DNA from 3 places in the Methylocystis sp. Se48 genome. Region 3 is predicted to be linked to each of the others. Evidence: predicted binding sites of a transcription regulator. Region 3 holds the regulator's gene; each other region holds the start of a gene.

Region 1 (5,361 bases), 1.2 Mb from region 3:
ACGCGGATCGCGACCTCTCCTCCTATCTCGCGGAAGCGCAGGCGAAGATTGCAAAGACGGTTCATTACGATCCCCGCGCCGTCAGCGTCGTCTGGAGCGGCAAGTTCGAGAATGCGCAGCGCGCCGGCGCGCGCCTTGCGACGATCGTCGGCGTCGTTCTCGTGCTCATGCTGCTTATTCTCTATGTGGGCTTTGGCAAGCTGAGGAACGCGGCGCTGATTCTCGCGATCGTTCCGCTGGCTGCGCTCGGTGGGCTTCTCGCCCTGCATGCCACGGGCGAGACGCTCAACGTCGCGACCGGCGTTGGCTTCCTGGCCCTGTTCGGCGTCGCCGTGCAAAACGGCATCATCATGTTGTCGCATCTCAACAGACTGACGGCGGTGCATGTCGCCTCGGCGCGCGCGCGCCAGCTCGGCTCCGCCATTCAGACCGAGGAGGTGGCGGGCGACGAGGTTTCGGCGCTTCGCGACGGCGTTCTCGACGGAGCGGCCGAGCGGTTCAGATCGGTCCTGCTGACGTCGACCGTGCCGGCGGTCGGCATGTTGCCCGCGGCGCTCGCGACAGGCGTGGGCAGCGACGTCCAGCGCGGACTGGGGACCGTCATCGTCGGCGGCCTCATCGTCGCGACGCTTCTGACGCTCTTCATTCTGCCGACGCTGTATTTCGTCATCGAGCGCTTTGTGGAGAAGCGGGTGTCCGCCGCCGCCGCCCGGGAGGCCGCGTGAGATGACGGGAAACGTCTCCAGAAACGCCATCCTGTCGAGCCGCCCGCACGCGCTTTCCGCGGCATGCCTGCTGGCGGCGGCCGCGCTGGCCTCCTGCGCGGTCGGCCCCGACTATGCGCCGCCGCCGGCGCCGGAGGCCAGCCGTTTTACGCCCGAGCCCACGGCGTCTCCGGGCGAGGGCCAGCGTTTCGCGCAGGGCAAGGACATTCCCGCCGAGTGGTGGACGGTTTTCAAATCCAAACCGCTCGACGCGCTCGTGCGGGAGTCGTTGCAGAACAACCCCTCGCTACAGGCGGCTGAAGCGGCGGTTCGGATCGCCTATTTCACGGCCGAGGCGCAGAAGGGCGGCTTCTATCCGCAGGTGCTGCTGACCTCCAACGACAGCCAGAATCTGGAATCCAACAATCGTTCGTACAACTCGGTCAACCCGACAATTTTCCGACAGGCCTTTCCGACGCCCGGCAACTTCATCACCGGGATTCCGGTGCCAAATCCGCCTCAAAACTCTCCCAACGCCCCTTACGGCCTGTTCCTGAAGCAGCTCACGGTCAGCTTCACGCCGGACGTCTGGGGCGGCAATGCGCGCGCGGTCGAGTCGCTCGAGGCGCAGACCGAACAGCAAAATTGGCAACTCGAGGCCGCGCATCTCGCCCTGACGACGAACGTCGTCGTCGCGGCGATACAGGAAGCCTCTATCCGCGGGCAGATCGAGGCGACGAAGAACATCATCTCGATCCTGCGCGAGTCGCTCGATATCCTGAACAGGCAATATGCCTTCGGCTCGATCGCAAAGGCGGACGTCATCGCCCAGGAGGCCGCGCTCGCGCAGGCGGAACAGACGCTGCCGCCGCTCGAAAAGCAGCTCGCCGTGCAACGCGACCTGCTGACCGCCCTCGCCGGCCGGCTTTCGTTTGAAGGGCCGGGCGAAAGATTCGAGCTCGCGAACTTCAAGTTGCCCGCGACGGCGCCGGTCAGCGTCCCCTCGCAACTCGTCGCGCAGCGGCCCGACATCCGGGCGGCGGCGGCCAATCTGCACCAGGCGTCGGCGGCGGTCGGCGTCGCCATCGCCAACCGGCTGCCGAACGTCACGCTCTCGGCCAACGTCGGCGCCAGCGCCTTTCACATGGCGCAGCTCTTCACGCCAGGCACGGGCCTCTATTCGGCGGCGGCCAATCTCTCGCAGCCGATCTTCGACGGCATGTCGCTCCTGAACAAGCAGAAGGCGGCGGAAGCCGCGCTGGAACAGGCGGACGCGCAATATCGCTCTACGGTCATCAACGCCTTCCAGAATGTCGCCGACGCGCTGCGCTCGCTGCAATCCGACGCCAAGGCGGTATCGACGGCGCGCAAGGCGGAGGACGCCGCGAAACGCAACCTCGACATCGTCCGCATGCAGCTCAAATACGGACAGGTTTCTCAGATCGCCGTGCTTTACGCGCAACGCGCCTATCTGCTCGCCTCGCTGTCGCGCGTCCAGGCGGAGGCGACGCGGCTTTCCGATACGGCGGCCCTTTTCATGGCGCTCGGCGGCGGCTGGTGGAATCGCAGCGACGCGAAGTAAGTCTTCGTTAAGAATGAACGGCCGCGCTTCAGCCGGCCCTGATTCGAACGCGGTTTGTCCCCATCCTGTCCCTGAAATCCCGTCGCGGGACAGGGCGATGGCGGGAGCCGTAAAGCTTTCTGAAAGCGGGCGCCCGCCGCGGAGCCCCGCTCGCGCCGTTCAATGCACCAGGAACTCGCCGTTCACGAGGCGCATCTCCGTCGGCTTGATGAGATGGGCGTGCGCGATCGTCACGGCGTGAAGCGGTCCGTCGAGGCTCCGGGTCCAGAAATCGAGAAATTTTCTCAATTCCGGAAAATGCGGATGAAGATCGAAGTTCTGCCAGACATAGGACTGGATGATCGCGGGATGATCGGGCAGGCGGTAGAGGATGTTCGCCGTGGTGAGCCCGTAGCCCTGCATCTGCAAACGGAATTCGCTGGACGCCATGCCATTCTCCTTTCCGTCCCGAACGTCGCGAAGAAATCTAAGGGCGACTGTGGAACGAATGCAACTCCCGCGCCATGAAACCGATTGCAAAACAATCTATTAGCAGCATATGCCGGTGAGTGCTGATTTTTTTGCGGCGCCCTCTTGAAGACCGCGCGGGCGCTCACCACCTCGCTCGCCGGGGCGGTAAGCGCCCCGATTTCGCTGACCAGTGACCCGCAAAAAGGAGAAGCTTCATGAAGTTTCGCCCATTGCACGATCGCGTCCTCGTCCGCCGCATCGAAGCCGACGAGCGCACCAAGGGCGGCATCATCATTCCCGACACCGCAAAGGAGAAGCCGCAGGAGGGCGAGATCGTCGCCGCCGGCCCCGGCGCCCGCGACGAGAACGGCAAGCTCGTTCCCCTCGACGTGAAAGTCGGCGACCGCGTGTTCTTCGGCAAATGGTCCGGGACGGAGGTGAAGATCGACGGCGAAGATCTGCTCATCATGAAGGAAAGCGACATTTTGGGCGTGGTCGACGCGCCGGCTGAAGCGCAGAAGAAAGCCGCCTGATCAAGCGATAACGTTCAACCTCTCATGTCTCTGAAGGAGTGAGAAATGGCTGCGAAAGACGTGAAGTTTTCGCATGACGCCCGCGACCGCATGCTGCGCGGCGTAGACATTCTGGCCAATGCGGTGAAAGTGACTCTGGGCCCCAAGGGCCGCAACGTCGTCATTGAAAAGAGCTTCGGCGCGCCCCGAATCACCAAGGACGGCGTCACCGTCGCCAAGGAGATCGAGCTGGCCGACAAATTCGAGAATCTCGGCGCCCAGCTCGTCCGTGAAGTCGCGTCGAAACAAAACGACGTTTCCGGCGACGGCACGACGACCGCCACGGTGCTCGCCGCCGCCATCGCCAAGGAAGGCGCCAAGGCCGTCGCCGCCGGGCTCAACCCGATGGATCTGAAGCGCGGCGTCGACCTTGCTGTGGAAGCCGTCGTCGCGGATCTCAGGAAGAACGCCAGGAAGATCACGTCGAGCGAGGAGACCGCGCAGGTCGGCACGATTTCGGCCAATGGCGACGCCTCGATTGGCAAGATGATCGCGGAAGCCATGCAGAAGGTCGGCAACGAGGGCGTCATTACGGTGGAGGAGGCCAAGAGCCTCGAGACCGAGCTCGACGTCGTCGAGGGCATGCAGTTCGACCGCGGCTATCTTTCCCCCTATTTCGTCACCAACGCCGAGAAAATGGTGGCGGAGCTCGAGGATCCCTACATCCTGATCCACGAGAAGAAGCTCTCCAACCTTCAGGCCATGCTCCCGGTTCTCGAAGCCGTGGTGCAGACCGGCAAGCCGCTGCTCATCGTCGCGGAAGACGTGGAAGGCGAGGCGCTGGCCACGCTCGTCGTCAACAAGCTGCGCGGCGGCCTGAAGATCGCGGCCGTGAAGGCGCCGGGCTTCGGCGACCGCCGCAAGGCCATGCTCGAAGACATCGCCATCCTCACGGGCGGCCAGATGATCGCGGAAGACCTCGGCATCAAGCTCGAGAACGTGACGCTCCCCATGCTTGGCAAGGCGAAGCGCGTGCGCATCGAGAAGGAGAACACCACGATCATCGACGGCGCCGGCGACAAGAAGGACATTGAGGCGCGCATCGCGCAGATCAAGTCTCAGATCGAGGAGACGACCTCCGACTACGACCGCGAGAAGCTCCAGGAGCGTCTCGCCAAGCTCGCGGGCGGCGTCGCGGTGATCCGCGTCGGCGGCGCGACGGAAGTCGAAGTCAAGGAGAAGAAGGACCGCGTCGACGACGCCCTCAACGCCACCCGCGCGGCGGTCGAGGAAGGCATTCTGCCGGGCGGCGGCGTCGCGCTGCTGCGCGCACTGAAGGCGCTCGACGGGATCAAGGTCGAGAACCCGGATCAGCAGACCGGCGTCGAGATCGTGCGCAAGGCGATTCAGGCTCCGGCGCGCCAGATCGTCGACAACGCCGGCGGCGACGGCGCCGTGGTGGTCGGCAAGCTGTTGGAGGCGACCGACTACGGCTATGGCTTCGACGCCCAGAAGGGCGAATTCGGCGACCTCTTCAAGAAGGGCGTCATCGACCCCGCCAAGGTCGTGCGCACCGCGCTTCAGGACGCCGCGTCCGTCGCGGGCCTGCTCGTGACGACCGAAGCCATGATCACGGAGCTGCCCAAGAAGGAATCCGCGCCCGCCATGCCCGGCGGCGGTATGGATTTCTGAACCATAAGCGAAAAGGGCGTCCGCTCACGAGCGGACGCCATGATTTCGACCTGCGTCTTCGGGAGTGTGACGGACGATGATTCTTCGCCTCCTTCTCCTCTCCCTGCTTCTCCTGCCCGCAACGGCCGAGGCCGGCGCCATTCCCGCCGGCCAGAAGGCGTCCGTTGCGCCCGTCGTGCGCGCCGTGACGCCTGGCGTCGTCAACATCGCGACAAAGCGCATCGAATCGGTCGAGGTGCCGACCGTCGTCGATCCGGTGCTTCAGGAATTTTTCGAAATTCCCAATACGCGCCTCAAGCGCGAGACGACCTCGGCCGGGTCGGGCGTCATCGTGGACGCGGAGCGCGGCCTCGTTCTCACCAATGAACACGTCATTCGCGGCGCGTCCGTCATCGAGGCGACGACGAAGGACGGCCGGACC
Region 2 (5,361 bases), 1.2 Mb from region 3:
GCAGCAGCGCGAACGCCTTGTCGACGTTTTTCGACAGCGTCTGCAAATGGCCGGAGATCGCGTCGCGGTCGGCGCCGAAGCCCAGATGGATCGCGAGTTCGTCCACCGCGCGATGAAAGCCGCGCGCGTCATAGTGGCCCGCGCCTTCGTCGAGCAGGCCCGCGAGCAACGTGGCGAGGCCCGGCTTGTCGGCCGGATCCTGCGCCGCGCCGCCGCGCAGCGAAAATTCGAGCGCGACGAGCGGCACGGCGTAGCTCTCGACGAGCCAGGCGGTGACGCCGCCGGGCGTGACGATCCGCTGCACATGCTCGGCGCGGGAGGCCGTGGAGACGGCGGGGGCGTGGGCGGTCATGGGGAAGTCCCGATAAAAGAGAACGGCCGGCGACGCGGCGCCGGCCCGGAAGGGTTCAGGCGGCGTCGGCTGGCAGCAGAAAGCCGGTCACGGCGCGGCGCTTGTCGAGCCATTTGCGCGCGGCGGCGGAGACGTCCTCGGCGGTCACGGCCTCCATGCGCTCGGGCCAGGCGATGACGTCCTCGATGGTGAGGCCCGTGGCCAGCGCCTCGCCATACCAGCGGGCGAGCGAGGCCTGGCTGTCCTGCGCATAGATGGCGTCCGCGACGAGGCGCGTCTTGGCGCGCTGGAGATGCGCGGGGTCGACGGGGGTCTCGGCGAAGCGTTTCAGCACGCCGTCGATCGCCTCGTCGAGTTCCTCGAGCGAGACGCCGGGCGCCGGCGTCGCATAGACCCACAGGCGCGTGTCGTCCACGGCCGAGCCGAGATAATAGGCGCCCGCGCCCACCGCGAGCTTATCCTCCACGACGAGCTTTTCGTACAAGGCGCTGGTCGCGCCGCCGCCGAGCATATAGGCGAGCGTCTCCAGCGCCTCGGCCTCGCCGGGCGCGGCGGTGCGGTAGGACGGCACGAGAAAGACGCGCTCATGCGCAGGCTGCTCGACCTTCTCGTCGGCGAGCGACACGAGCCGATGCGCGCGATGCGGCGGCTCCTTGGTGCGGGCGCGGCGCGGCGGCTCGGCGCGCGCGGGGATGCGGCCGTAGGTCTCCTGGGCGAGACGCAGAACCTCCTCCGCTTCGACGTCGCCGGCGACGATCAGTATGGCGTTTTCGGGCGTGTAGAAGCGGCTGTAATAGTCGAGCGCGTCCTCGCGGCTCAGGCTCTCGATCTCGTGATACCAGCCGATGATCGGCGTGCCGTAGGGGTGATGGGCGAAAAGCGCCGCCTGCACGGCTTCGTCGAGCTGTGCGGCGGGATCGTTGTCGGTGCGCATCCGGCGCTCCTCGAGCACCACCTCGCGCTCGGGCGTCACCACCTCGTCGGTCAGCGTCAGATTGCTCATCCGGTCCGCCTCGAAGGCCATGAGCGTGGCGAGATGCTCCTTGCCGATGCGCTGGAAATAGGCGGTGTAGTCGTAGCTCGTGAAGGCGTTCTCCTGGCCGCCAAGTTCCGCGACGAGATTGGAGAACTCGCCCTGCGGATGGTTTTTGGTGCCCTTGAACATCAGATGTTCGAGGAAATGGGCGATGCCGGATTTCCCGATCGGATCGTCCGCCGCGCCGTTCTTGTACCAAATCATATGGGTGACGACGGGCGTGCGCGCGTCCGGGATGACGACGATCTCCAGCCCGTTGTCCAGTCTGAAATGCGAAACATTGGCGCTGGCGCGCGCCGATCCGCCGGCCGCGCCCGGGGTGAGCGAAACGGTCGGCGGCGTGAGCGACGAGGTCATGAACAGGCCTTTCCCGCGGCGCCCGGCCGCGCAAATCAGGAGACGGTTTCTCCCAATATAGGCCCAAATCCGCTAGTTGTCAGAGCCCTTGAGGAAGCTTGGCATCATACTGGACAAAAGCCCCCCGCCGCCGCTCTGGGCCTGCCCCGCAGGCATGCGGGCGCCGGGCTGCGCCACGGGATCGTTGTCGCTCCCCTCGCCGCCGACATAGCGCAAGGGGTTCCACCAGCTCGTTTTCTTGGCGTCCGTGTCGCGCACCTTGCTCAGATCCTGCGTCGGGCGGCGATAGCCCGAGGGCGGCTCGGTGAGCAGGCGCCGGCTCGGCTCGTCCAGCACCGGTCCGCTGGTGCGGGCGCCAGCGTTGAGCGCGCGCTGGAGGAAACCGGGTTCGTCGTCCGTGCCAGGCGCGTAATCGGGCTTGGGGCCGCGAATGCGCTCGAGGAGGCCCGGATTTTTCTCCGGCGGGGGCGCGTTTGGCACCCTGGCGTAGCGGTCCGAATTGCGGCGGCGCTCGCCGGGCTCGCCCGACGGCCAGCCGCCTGGCCGGTCCGCCGTCTCCTTGGGCGGCGGCAGGTCGCCGATCCGCGGCGGCAGCACGAGCTTTGGCCGTTCGCTGTAATCGATCGACTTGGCGGTGGGATCCGAGGACACCCCGACCAGCTCCATCACGGAGCTGACGGTCGATTTGTCGTCATAAGCCAGCGCCGGCGCGGCATAAGCCGCCGCGAGGCCAGCGAGCGCGCCCAGAGCGTGGCGCCGCGACCGTGCGAGCTTCATGCGTGCAACTCCTCTGCCCCGCAGGGCGATCTGAACGGCCTTCGGGGACGCCGCGCGCCCCGAACGACAGACCATGTGCGCGACTTGTTGGCGATTTAGTGGCGAAGGCGGAGTCACGCGCCCTCTTCGGGCGCGGAAGCGGGCGCGAACAGGCTCTCGTAGAGCAGCAGCGCGACTCCCGCCGTGATGGCGACGTCGGCGACGTTGAAGACGTAATTGGCGAGCGGCCCCACCGGCAGCGTCGTGTGAAGATAAAAGAAATCCGCCACCGCGCCGCGCGTCAGGCGGTCGGCGGCGTTGCCGAGCGCCCCGCCGATGACGAGCCCGAGCGCGAGCGCCGTCAGCCGGTCGCGGGCGCGGGTCATCCAGAAGGTCAGCCCGGCGACAATGACGCCCTGCGCCGCGAGCAGCCCCGCGCGAGCAAACCCCTCGTGCGCCGGAAACAGCGAATAGGAGACGCCGTAGTTCCAGGAGAGAACGACGTCGAGGAAGGGGGCGAGCGCAATCGGCTGCCGGGCCTCGATCCCGAAGACGTCAAGCATCCAGTATTTGTGCGCCTGGTCGAGCAGCGCGGCGGCGAGCGCGGCGAACAGCCCGAGGGCGCGCGGAGACTTCCAGCCGGACAAGGCGCCACTCCCTGACGAGGAGACCTTGCGACGCCTAGTAAGGCCTCGCGCCGCCGGCGGCAATCGGGGGCGTTTCGCTTCCACATCCAATCGCCTTGACTTCGGGCGCGCGCCGCCATATGTCCGGCGCGTTGTTGGCACTCGTCGCTAGAGAGTGCCAGCACATTTCGCTTATGGCTTGCGGCGGGCGCAGCAATGCGCCCCAAGCGCAGAAAAGGAAGACATTGCAATGGCGTTCCGTCCCCTGCACGACCGCGTCGTGGTCAAGCGCATCGAAGGCGAGGAAAAGACCAAGGGCGGCATCATCATCCCCGACACCGCCAAGGAAAAGCCCCAGGAGGGCAAGGTCGTGGCTGTGGGCCCCGGCGCCCGCGACGAGAACGGCAAGCTCAATCCGCTGGACGTCAAGGCCGGCGACCGCGTGCTCTTCGGCAAATGGTCCGGCACCGAAGTCAAGATCGACGGCGAAGATCTGCTCATCATGAAGGAAAGCGACATTTTGGGCATCGTCGACTAACTCGACACCGCCCCAACGCTTACAATTTTCTCAGGAGTTTCAAATGGCTGCCAAAGACGTACGCTTCTCCACCGACGCCCGCGATCGCATTCTGCGCGGCGTGGACATTCTGGCCAATGCGGTGAAAGTGACTCTGGGCCCCAAGGGCCGCAACGTCGTCATTGAAAAGAGCTTCGGCGCGCCCCGAATCACCAAGGACGGCGTCACCGTCGCCAAGGAGATCGAGCTGGCCGACAAATTCGAGAATCTCGGCGCCCAGCTCGTCCGTGAAGTCGCCTCCAAGCAGAACGACACGGCCGGCGACGGCACCACCACCGCGACCGTCCTCGCCGCCGCCATCGCCAAGGAAGGCGCCAAGGCCGTCGCCGCCGGGCTCAACCCGATGGATCTGAAGCGCGGCATCGACCTCGCCGTCGAGGCCATCGTCGCCGACCTCAAGACCCACTCGAAGAAGGTCACCTCCAACGACGAGATCGCCCAGGTCGGCACCATCTCGGCGAACGGCGACCGCTTCATCGGAGAAGAGATCGCCAAGGCGATGCAGAAGGTCGGCAACGAGGGCGTCATCACGGTCGAGGAGGCCAAGAGCCTCGAGACCGAGACGGACATCGTCGAGGGCATGCAGTTCGATCGCGGCTATCTCTCGCCCTACTTCATCACCAACGCCGAGAAGATGATCGCCGAGCTCGACGACGCTTACATTCTCATCCACGAGAAGAAGCTGTCGACGCTGCAGCCGCTGCTGCCGATTCTCGAGGCGGTCGTCCAGACCGGCAAGCCGCTCGTCATCGTCGCCGAAGACATCGAGGGCGAGGCGCTGGCCACGCTCGTCGTCAACAAGCTGCGCGGCGGCCTGAAGATCGCGGCCGTGAAGGCGCCGGGCTTCGGCGACCGCCGCAAGGCCATGCTCGAAGACATCGCCATCCTCACGGGCGGCCAGATGATCGCGGAAGACCTCGGCATCAAGCTCGAGAACGTGACGCTCCCCATGCTTGGCAAGGCGAAGCGCGTGCGCATCGAGAAGGAGAACACCACGATCATCGACGGCGCCGGCGACAAGAAGGACATTGAGGCGCGCATCGCGCAGATCAAGTCTCAGATCGAGGAGACGACCTCCGACTACGACCGCGAGAAGCTCCAGGAGCGTCTCGCCAAGCTCGCGGGCGGCGTCGCGGTGATCCGCGTCGGCGGCGCGACGGAAGTCGAAGTCAAGGAGAAGAAGGACCGCGTCGACGACGCCCTCAACGCCACCCGCGCGGCGGTCGAGGAAGGCATTTCGCCCGGCGGCGGCGTCGCGCTGCTGCGCGCCATCAAGGCGCTGGACGGCGTGAAAACCGAGAATGGCGACCAGAAGACCGGCGTCGAGATCGTGCGCAAGGCAATTCAGGCTCCGGCGCGCCAGATCGTCGACAACGCCGGCGGCGACGGCGCCGTGGTGGTCGGCAAGCTGCTGGAGGCGACCGACTACGCCTACGGCTTCGACGCCCAGAAGGGCGAGTACGGCGACCTCGTGAAGCTCGGCATCATCGACCCGACCAAGGTCGTGCGCACAGCGCTGCAGGACGCCGCCTCGATCGCGAGCCTCGTCATCACGACGGAAGCCACGATCGTCGAGGCCCCTAAGAAGGAAACCGCTCCGGCGATGCCGGCCGGCGGCATGGGCGGCATGGACTTCTAAGTCCGTCCAACGCGAAAA
Region 3 (5,361 bases):
CGGGCGGCGGCGACATCGTGATCGTGTCCAGCAACAACACGGCCAATGTCGAGAGCGTCATCTGGTTTCTGCGCGAGGTCGCCCCGAAGGCGCCGGGCGTCGCGGTGACGATCGCGGGCAATGTCGACTCGGGCGTGCGCGCCCGCGCGCCCGCGGAATACGCCGCCTACAGGGAATGGTTTCTGGGCCGGGTCGACGATCCCGGCGCGATCTACGCCGGCGCGAAGCTCGTCCTGCTGCCGACCATCGGGGGCACGGGTCTGTCCATCAAGACGGTCGAAGCCATGTCGAGCGGCCTTCCTCTCGTCGCCACGCCGCAGGCGCTTAGGGGGATGGACGAATCGGCTTTTCGTCTCGAAGGCGTCACGATCGCCGAGACCGCCGGGGACTTCGCCCGGGCTCTCGCCGAAGCGGCCGCGCGGCCGCCGAGAAGCGAATCGGAACGGGCGGCGAGCGCGACGCGGGCCTTCTATGAATCGCGCTTTTCGCTCTGCGCCTATCGACGCCATCTGGAAAATCTCGCGGCCCCGCTCCTTGATCGCCATGGTTAAGATATTCTTATTGAAAAACAGATGGTTGCGACCCAGTGTGACGCATCCGCAACGCTGCCGATAAATTAGCCGTTCCGCGCGTGGCGATAATTTCTTCGTATATTCCCAAATGTTACTTTCCGGCATGAAGTTGCTGCGCCGGTGACCGGGCGGCCTCGCCGTTGGAGACCCATGTTATGACTTTCAAGGCTTCGGTGATTGGCGCTGTCGCGTCGGTTCTGGCGATCGGCGCCGCAAACGCCGCCGACCTCCCGAGCTACAAGGCTCCGCCGCCGCCGCCCGCCCCGGTTTGGGACTGGAGCGGCTGGCACGTGGGCGTTAGCGGATCCTATGGCGGCGGCTCCGCGGCCTATGCCTCGTCGATCTGGACGGTCGGCTTCCCGGGCGGCTGGAACAATGTCGCGTCGTCGAGCGGCACGAGCGGCTTTCTGGTCGGCGTCCAGAGCGGCTACACGTGGCAGTTCGCAAATAATGTCGTGCTGGGCTATGAGTCGGAATTCAACTACGCCGACGTGAGCAGCAATAATGCCAGCGCCTGGGGCGGCCCGATGAGAAGCCGTCTTAACTGGTTCGGCGCGGAGCGCGCCCGGTTGGGCTACGCTTTCGGCCGCGTCCTGCCATACGTCACCGGCGGCCTCGCCTATGGCCAGGTGCGCGCCAACGGCAATGAGACTCTGGGCGCATTCGTCTTCCCGACGTCCGCCTCCACCTGGCAGGCCGGCTGGACTGTCGGCGCGGGCGTGGAATACGCCCTGTGGAACAATCTCTCCATCAAGGCCGAATACCTTTACTCGCGCCTGAACGGCCCGCGCGGCTCCGGCATCGGATTCCCCGGCGTCTATCGCGTGTTCGAGGGCCGTGGCTTAGACACCCATATCGCGCGCGTTGGCATCAACTACCAGATCAAGAATTTCGGCGCGCTGATCGGCTGGCCGGAACTGGGGATTTGAGGCAGTCCGCCAGCGGTTCACAGAATCTCGCGAGCCCGGCCCTGGCGGCCGGGCTTTTTCATTTCCGCCGCATGGTCTCGACGCGCCGCGCGGATGCGCTATTCTCGCGCGCATGATCCGACCCTCGCCGATCATCCCGCCTGCTTCGAGCCTTTCGCAGCTGACCGACCGGTCCCGGGAAATTTTCCGACAACTCGTCGACAGCTATCTGGCCTCCGGCGAACCGGTCGGGTCGCGGCAACTGTCGCGGCTCCTGCCGATGACGCTCTCGCCGGCGTCTGTTCGCAACGTCATGCAGGATCTGGAGGAGCTTGGCCTCATCTATGCGCCGCATACGAGCGCCGGGCGCCTGCCCACGGAGCTGGGCCTGCGGTTCTTCGTCGATTCGATGCTGCAGATCGGCGACCTCGAGGAGGCTGAGCGCGCCCGCATCGCCGCCGAGGTCGAGGCCGCGTCGAAAGAGCACGACCTCGAAGGCGTGCTGGCCGAGGCGACGAGCCTGCTGTCGGGCCTGACGCGCGTCGCGGGCGTGGTGGTGGCGACCAAGGAAAACGTGCGGCTCAAGCAGATCGATTTCGTCCGGCTCGAGCCCGAGCGGGCGCTCGCCATTCTCGTCGCCGACGACGGGACGGTCGAGAATCGCGTCATTCCCGTCTCGCGCGATTTGCCGGCCTCCGCGCTGGTGGAGGCGGCGAACTATCTCAACGCCCGCATCACGGGGCGCACGCTGGCGGAGGCGCGGGAGGGCATAGAGGCGTCGCGCCGCGCCGCGCAGATGGAGCTCGACGAATTGACGGCGCGGCTCGTCCAAGCGGGGCTCGCGAGCTGGGCGGGCGCGCCGAGCGAAAATCGTCAGCTCATCGTGCGCGGACAGGCGCATCTTCTCGAGGACCTCACCGCCGCCGCCGATCTCGAACGCGTGCGTCTTCTCTTCGCCGATCTCGAAACCAAGACGGAAGTGATCGATCTGCTTGAGCGCGCCGAACAGGGCGAAGGCGTGCGCATCTTCATCGGCTCGGAGAACAGGCTGTTCTCGCTCTCCGGCTCGTCGATGATCGCCGCGCCGCTGCGCGACAGCGAGCGGCGCATCATCGGCGCGCTCGGCGTGATCGGCCCCACGCGCATCAATTATGCGCGCATCGTGCCCATGGTGGACTACACGGCGAAAGTCGTCGCGCGCGTCGTCGGCGGCGCGTGAGACGGACGGGTCAGGCTGCAAACCCGGCAAAAAAAAGACGGGTCGAGGCCGCAGCCTCGATCCGCCAATTAACGGAACCTCGACGTGATTACCAGTGGCCGCCCCAATGGCCGCCGTGATGCCCGCCGCCGTGCCAGCCCCAGCCATGGTGTCCGCCATGACCCCAGCCGCCATGACCCCAGCCGCCATGACCCCAGCCGCCATGTCCCCAGCCGCCGTGATGGCCCCAACCGTAACCGCCGCCCCACCCGTAGCCGCCGTGACGATGCCCGGAATGGCTCCACCAGCATCTGCCGTGACGGCAGACCCACACGGCGTGGGCCTGCTCCAGTCCGGCCGCGTCATTCGATTGCGCGACGGCGTCTTTCGGGGCGGCCGGCATGGCCGAGGCGGTCAGCGGATTGCCGGCGAGCGCCGCGGCCGCGACCAGCGAGGCGATCATTGTTTTTGCGGAAGCGTTCATGTCGATCCTTTCCGTTTCGGCGTTGAAAAAGCAGATGTGTCCCGGCGGCTCAGTTGCAACCGTTGCGGCTTTCCCACATCTGGATTTCATTCACGCGGCGGCGCTCCCACCCGCGCAACTCGCCGTAGGGCGGGAAGCAGCCGGGCCCGAACTCAGCGCGGGCGCGGGGCGTCTTGAAGCAATAGCCGTTGCGCGCATAGATCTTGTTGCGCTCGTACCAAAGCTCGTCACACGACATTTCTGAAGGATGTTGCGCTTTTGCCGGCGCTATCGCCGCGACGAGGGCCGTTCCCGAGACAACCGCAGCAAGACTTGCGCGCGCGCAAGAGAACCAAAGTCTTTTCATTTTCGCTCCCTTTTTTCATGCGCGAAATGAAAGAAAAGTGTAAACGATGCTTCGTCTCACGCACATTAGCTGTGTCGCACGCGACAGATGTGAATGCGGTGAAAAGCCGCGTTGCAATTCGAGCGTTTTTCGGAAGAGCCGAAAGGGCGCGAAGGTTCGCCGCGTTGTGTACAAAAGGAGGCGCCGTCGCGCAGGTCACATGAAATTTTGCGGATCAACGTCGATCTGCACGCGCACGCCGCCGCGCGCTTTCGGCGCGGTCGCCATGAGATCGCGCAGGAAGCTCTGCACGTCGGCGCCGCGCGGCGCCTTCACGAGCAGGCGGTAACGATAACGCCCGCGAATGAGCGCGATGGGCGCTTCGGCGGGACCGAGCGTCAGGATCTCGTCGGGCTCCGGCAATCCGCCGAGCGCGGCGACGCGATAGCGCGGCGAGGGCGGCAATTCATGCGCGACGCGCGCCAGGGCGCGGGCGTGGGTTTCGGCGGCCGCCGCGTCCTTGCCGGAGACAATCAAGGCCGCGAGGCGGCCGAAAGGCGGAAGGCCGGCGCGCTCGCGCACGGCGATTTCCTGCGCGTAGAATCGTTCCGCGTCGCCCGAGAGCAGGGCGGCGATCACGGGATGTTCCGGCTGGAAGGTCTGGATCAGCGCGCGTCCCGGCTTGTCGGCGCGTCCCGCGCGTCCCGTCACCTGATTGAGCAGTTGAAAAGTTCGCTCCGCGGCGCGGGGGTCGCCGCTTCCGAGCCCGAGGTCGGCGTCGATCACGCCGACCAGCGTGAGATGCGGAAAATTGTGTCCCTTGGCGACGAGCTGCGTGCCGATGACGATGTCGAAGGCGCCTCTGGCGATCTCCTCGAGTTCGCGCCGCAGGCGCTCGGCCCCGCCCGGAAAATCCGACGAGAGCACGAGAATGCGCGCGTCGGGAAACAGCGACGCGGCTTCTTCCGCCAGACGCTCCACGCCCGGCCCGCAGGCCGCGAGCGCGTCCTCGGCGCCGCATTCCGGACATGTGTCGGGGCGCCGCTCGGTGTGGCCGCAATGATGGCACACGAGGGCGCGTCGAAAGCGGTGCTCCACCAGCCACGCGTCGCAATTCTCGCATCGGAAGCGATGGCCGCAGACGCGGCACAGGGTTAGCGGCGCATAGCCGCGACGGTTGAGAAACAACAGCGCCTGTTCGCCGCGCGCGATGGTTTCGCCGATGGCGAGCGCGAGGCGCGGCGCGATCCAGCGTCCGCGCTGCGGCCCTTCTACGCGCATGTCGATCGCATCGAGCACAGGCATTGGCCGCGCTCCCGCGCGCGCGTGGAGCCGCAAATGGCTGTAGCGACCACGCTCGGCGTTGACGCGCGTTTCGATCGACGGCGTCGCGGAGGCGAGGACGATCGTCGCGTTCTCGAAGCGCGCGCGGACGACGGCCATGTCGCGCGCGTGATAGAGGGCGCCGTCGTCCTGCTTGTAGGCGCCTTCGTGTTCTTCGTCGACGACGATGAGGCGCAGGTCGCGAAATGGGAGGAAAAGCGCCGAACGCGCCCCGGCGACGACGTCGAGTTCGCCGGTCGCGGCGGCGCACCAGATGCGCGCCCGCTTGCGGGGCGAAACGCCCGAATGCCATTCCGCCGGCCTTTCGCCGAAACGCGCGGCGAAGCGTTCGAGAAACTGCGCGGTAAGCGCGATCTCCGGCATCATGACGAGCGCCTGTCCGCCTTCCTTCAGTGCGGCGGCGACGGCTTCGAAATAGACTTCCGTTTTTCCCGAACCCGTGACGCCCTCGAGCAGAAAGGGCTTGTAGACATGCGTCTGCACGGCTTTCGTCAGCGCCTCCGCGGCCTCGCGCTGCGCGGGTTCGAGGG

What was found. Region 3 encodes HrcA, which represses chaperone genes, less so after heat shock. Its sites were predicted from a motif close to GTTAGCACTCNCNNNNNGNGAGTGCTAAC; they were not measured.
Region 1: groES (co-chaperone GroES) is a predicted target of HrcA. The motif match lies at 2,814-2,842, and genes of this name have one in related genera.
Region 2: groES (co-chaperone GroES) is a predicted target of HrcA. The motif match lies at 3,282-3,310, and genes of this name have one in related genera.

Annotation. Positions count from the first base shown of each region.
Region 1 covers NZ_CM149850.1:392,881-398,241, reverse strand. Annotated here, with positions in the region: gene ACV959_RS02000 (efflux RND transporter permease subunit) at 1-725, shown strand, start outside; gene ACV959_RS01995 (efflux transporter outer membrane subunit) at 727-2,286, shown strand; gene ACV959_RS01990 (usg protein) at 2,446-2,715, opposite strand; gene groES (co-chaperone GroES) at 2,952-3,269, shown strand; gene groL (chaperonin GroEL) at 3,315-4,940, shown strand; gene ACV959_RS01975 (trypsin-like peptidase domain-containing protein) at 5,017-5,361, shown strand, end outside.
Region 2 covers NZ_CM149850.1:347,515-352,875, forward strand. Annotated here, with positions in the region: gene ACV959_RS01730 (M16 family metallopeptidase) at 1-352, opposite strand, end outside; gene ACV959_RS01735 (M16 family metallopeptidase) at 408-1,745, opposite strand; gene ACV959_RS01740 (hypothetical protein) at 1,818-2,522, opposite strand; gene lspA (signal peptidase II) at 2,636-3,148, opposite strand; gene groES (co-chaperone GroES) at 3,378-3,665, shown strand; gene groL (chaperonin GroEL) at 3,709-5,343, shown strand.
Region 3 covers NZ_CM149850.1:2,877,447-2,882,807, reverse strand. Annotated here, with positions in the region: gene ACV959_RS14105 (glycosyltransferase) at 1-551, shown strand, start outside; gene ACV959_RS14100 (outer membrane protein) at 728-1,501, shown strand; gene hrcA (heat-inducible transcriptional repressor HrcA) at 1,614-2,699, shown strand; gene ACV959_RS14090 (hypothetical protein) at 2,788-3,162, opposite strand; gene ACV959_RS14085 (YARHG domain-containing protein) at 3,212-3,508, opposite strand; gene ACV959_RS14080 (primosomal protein N') at 3,704-5,361, opposite strand, start outside.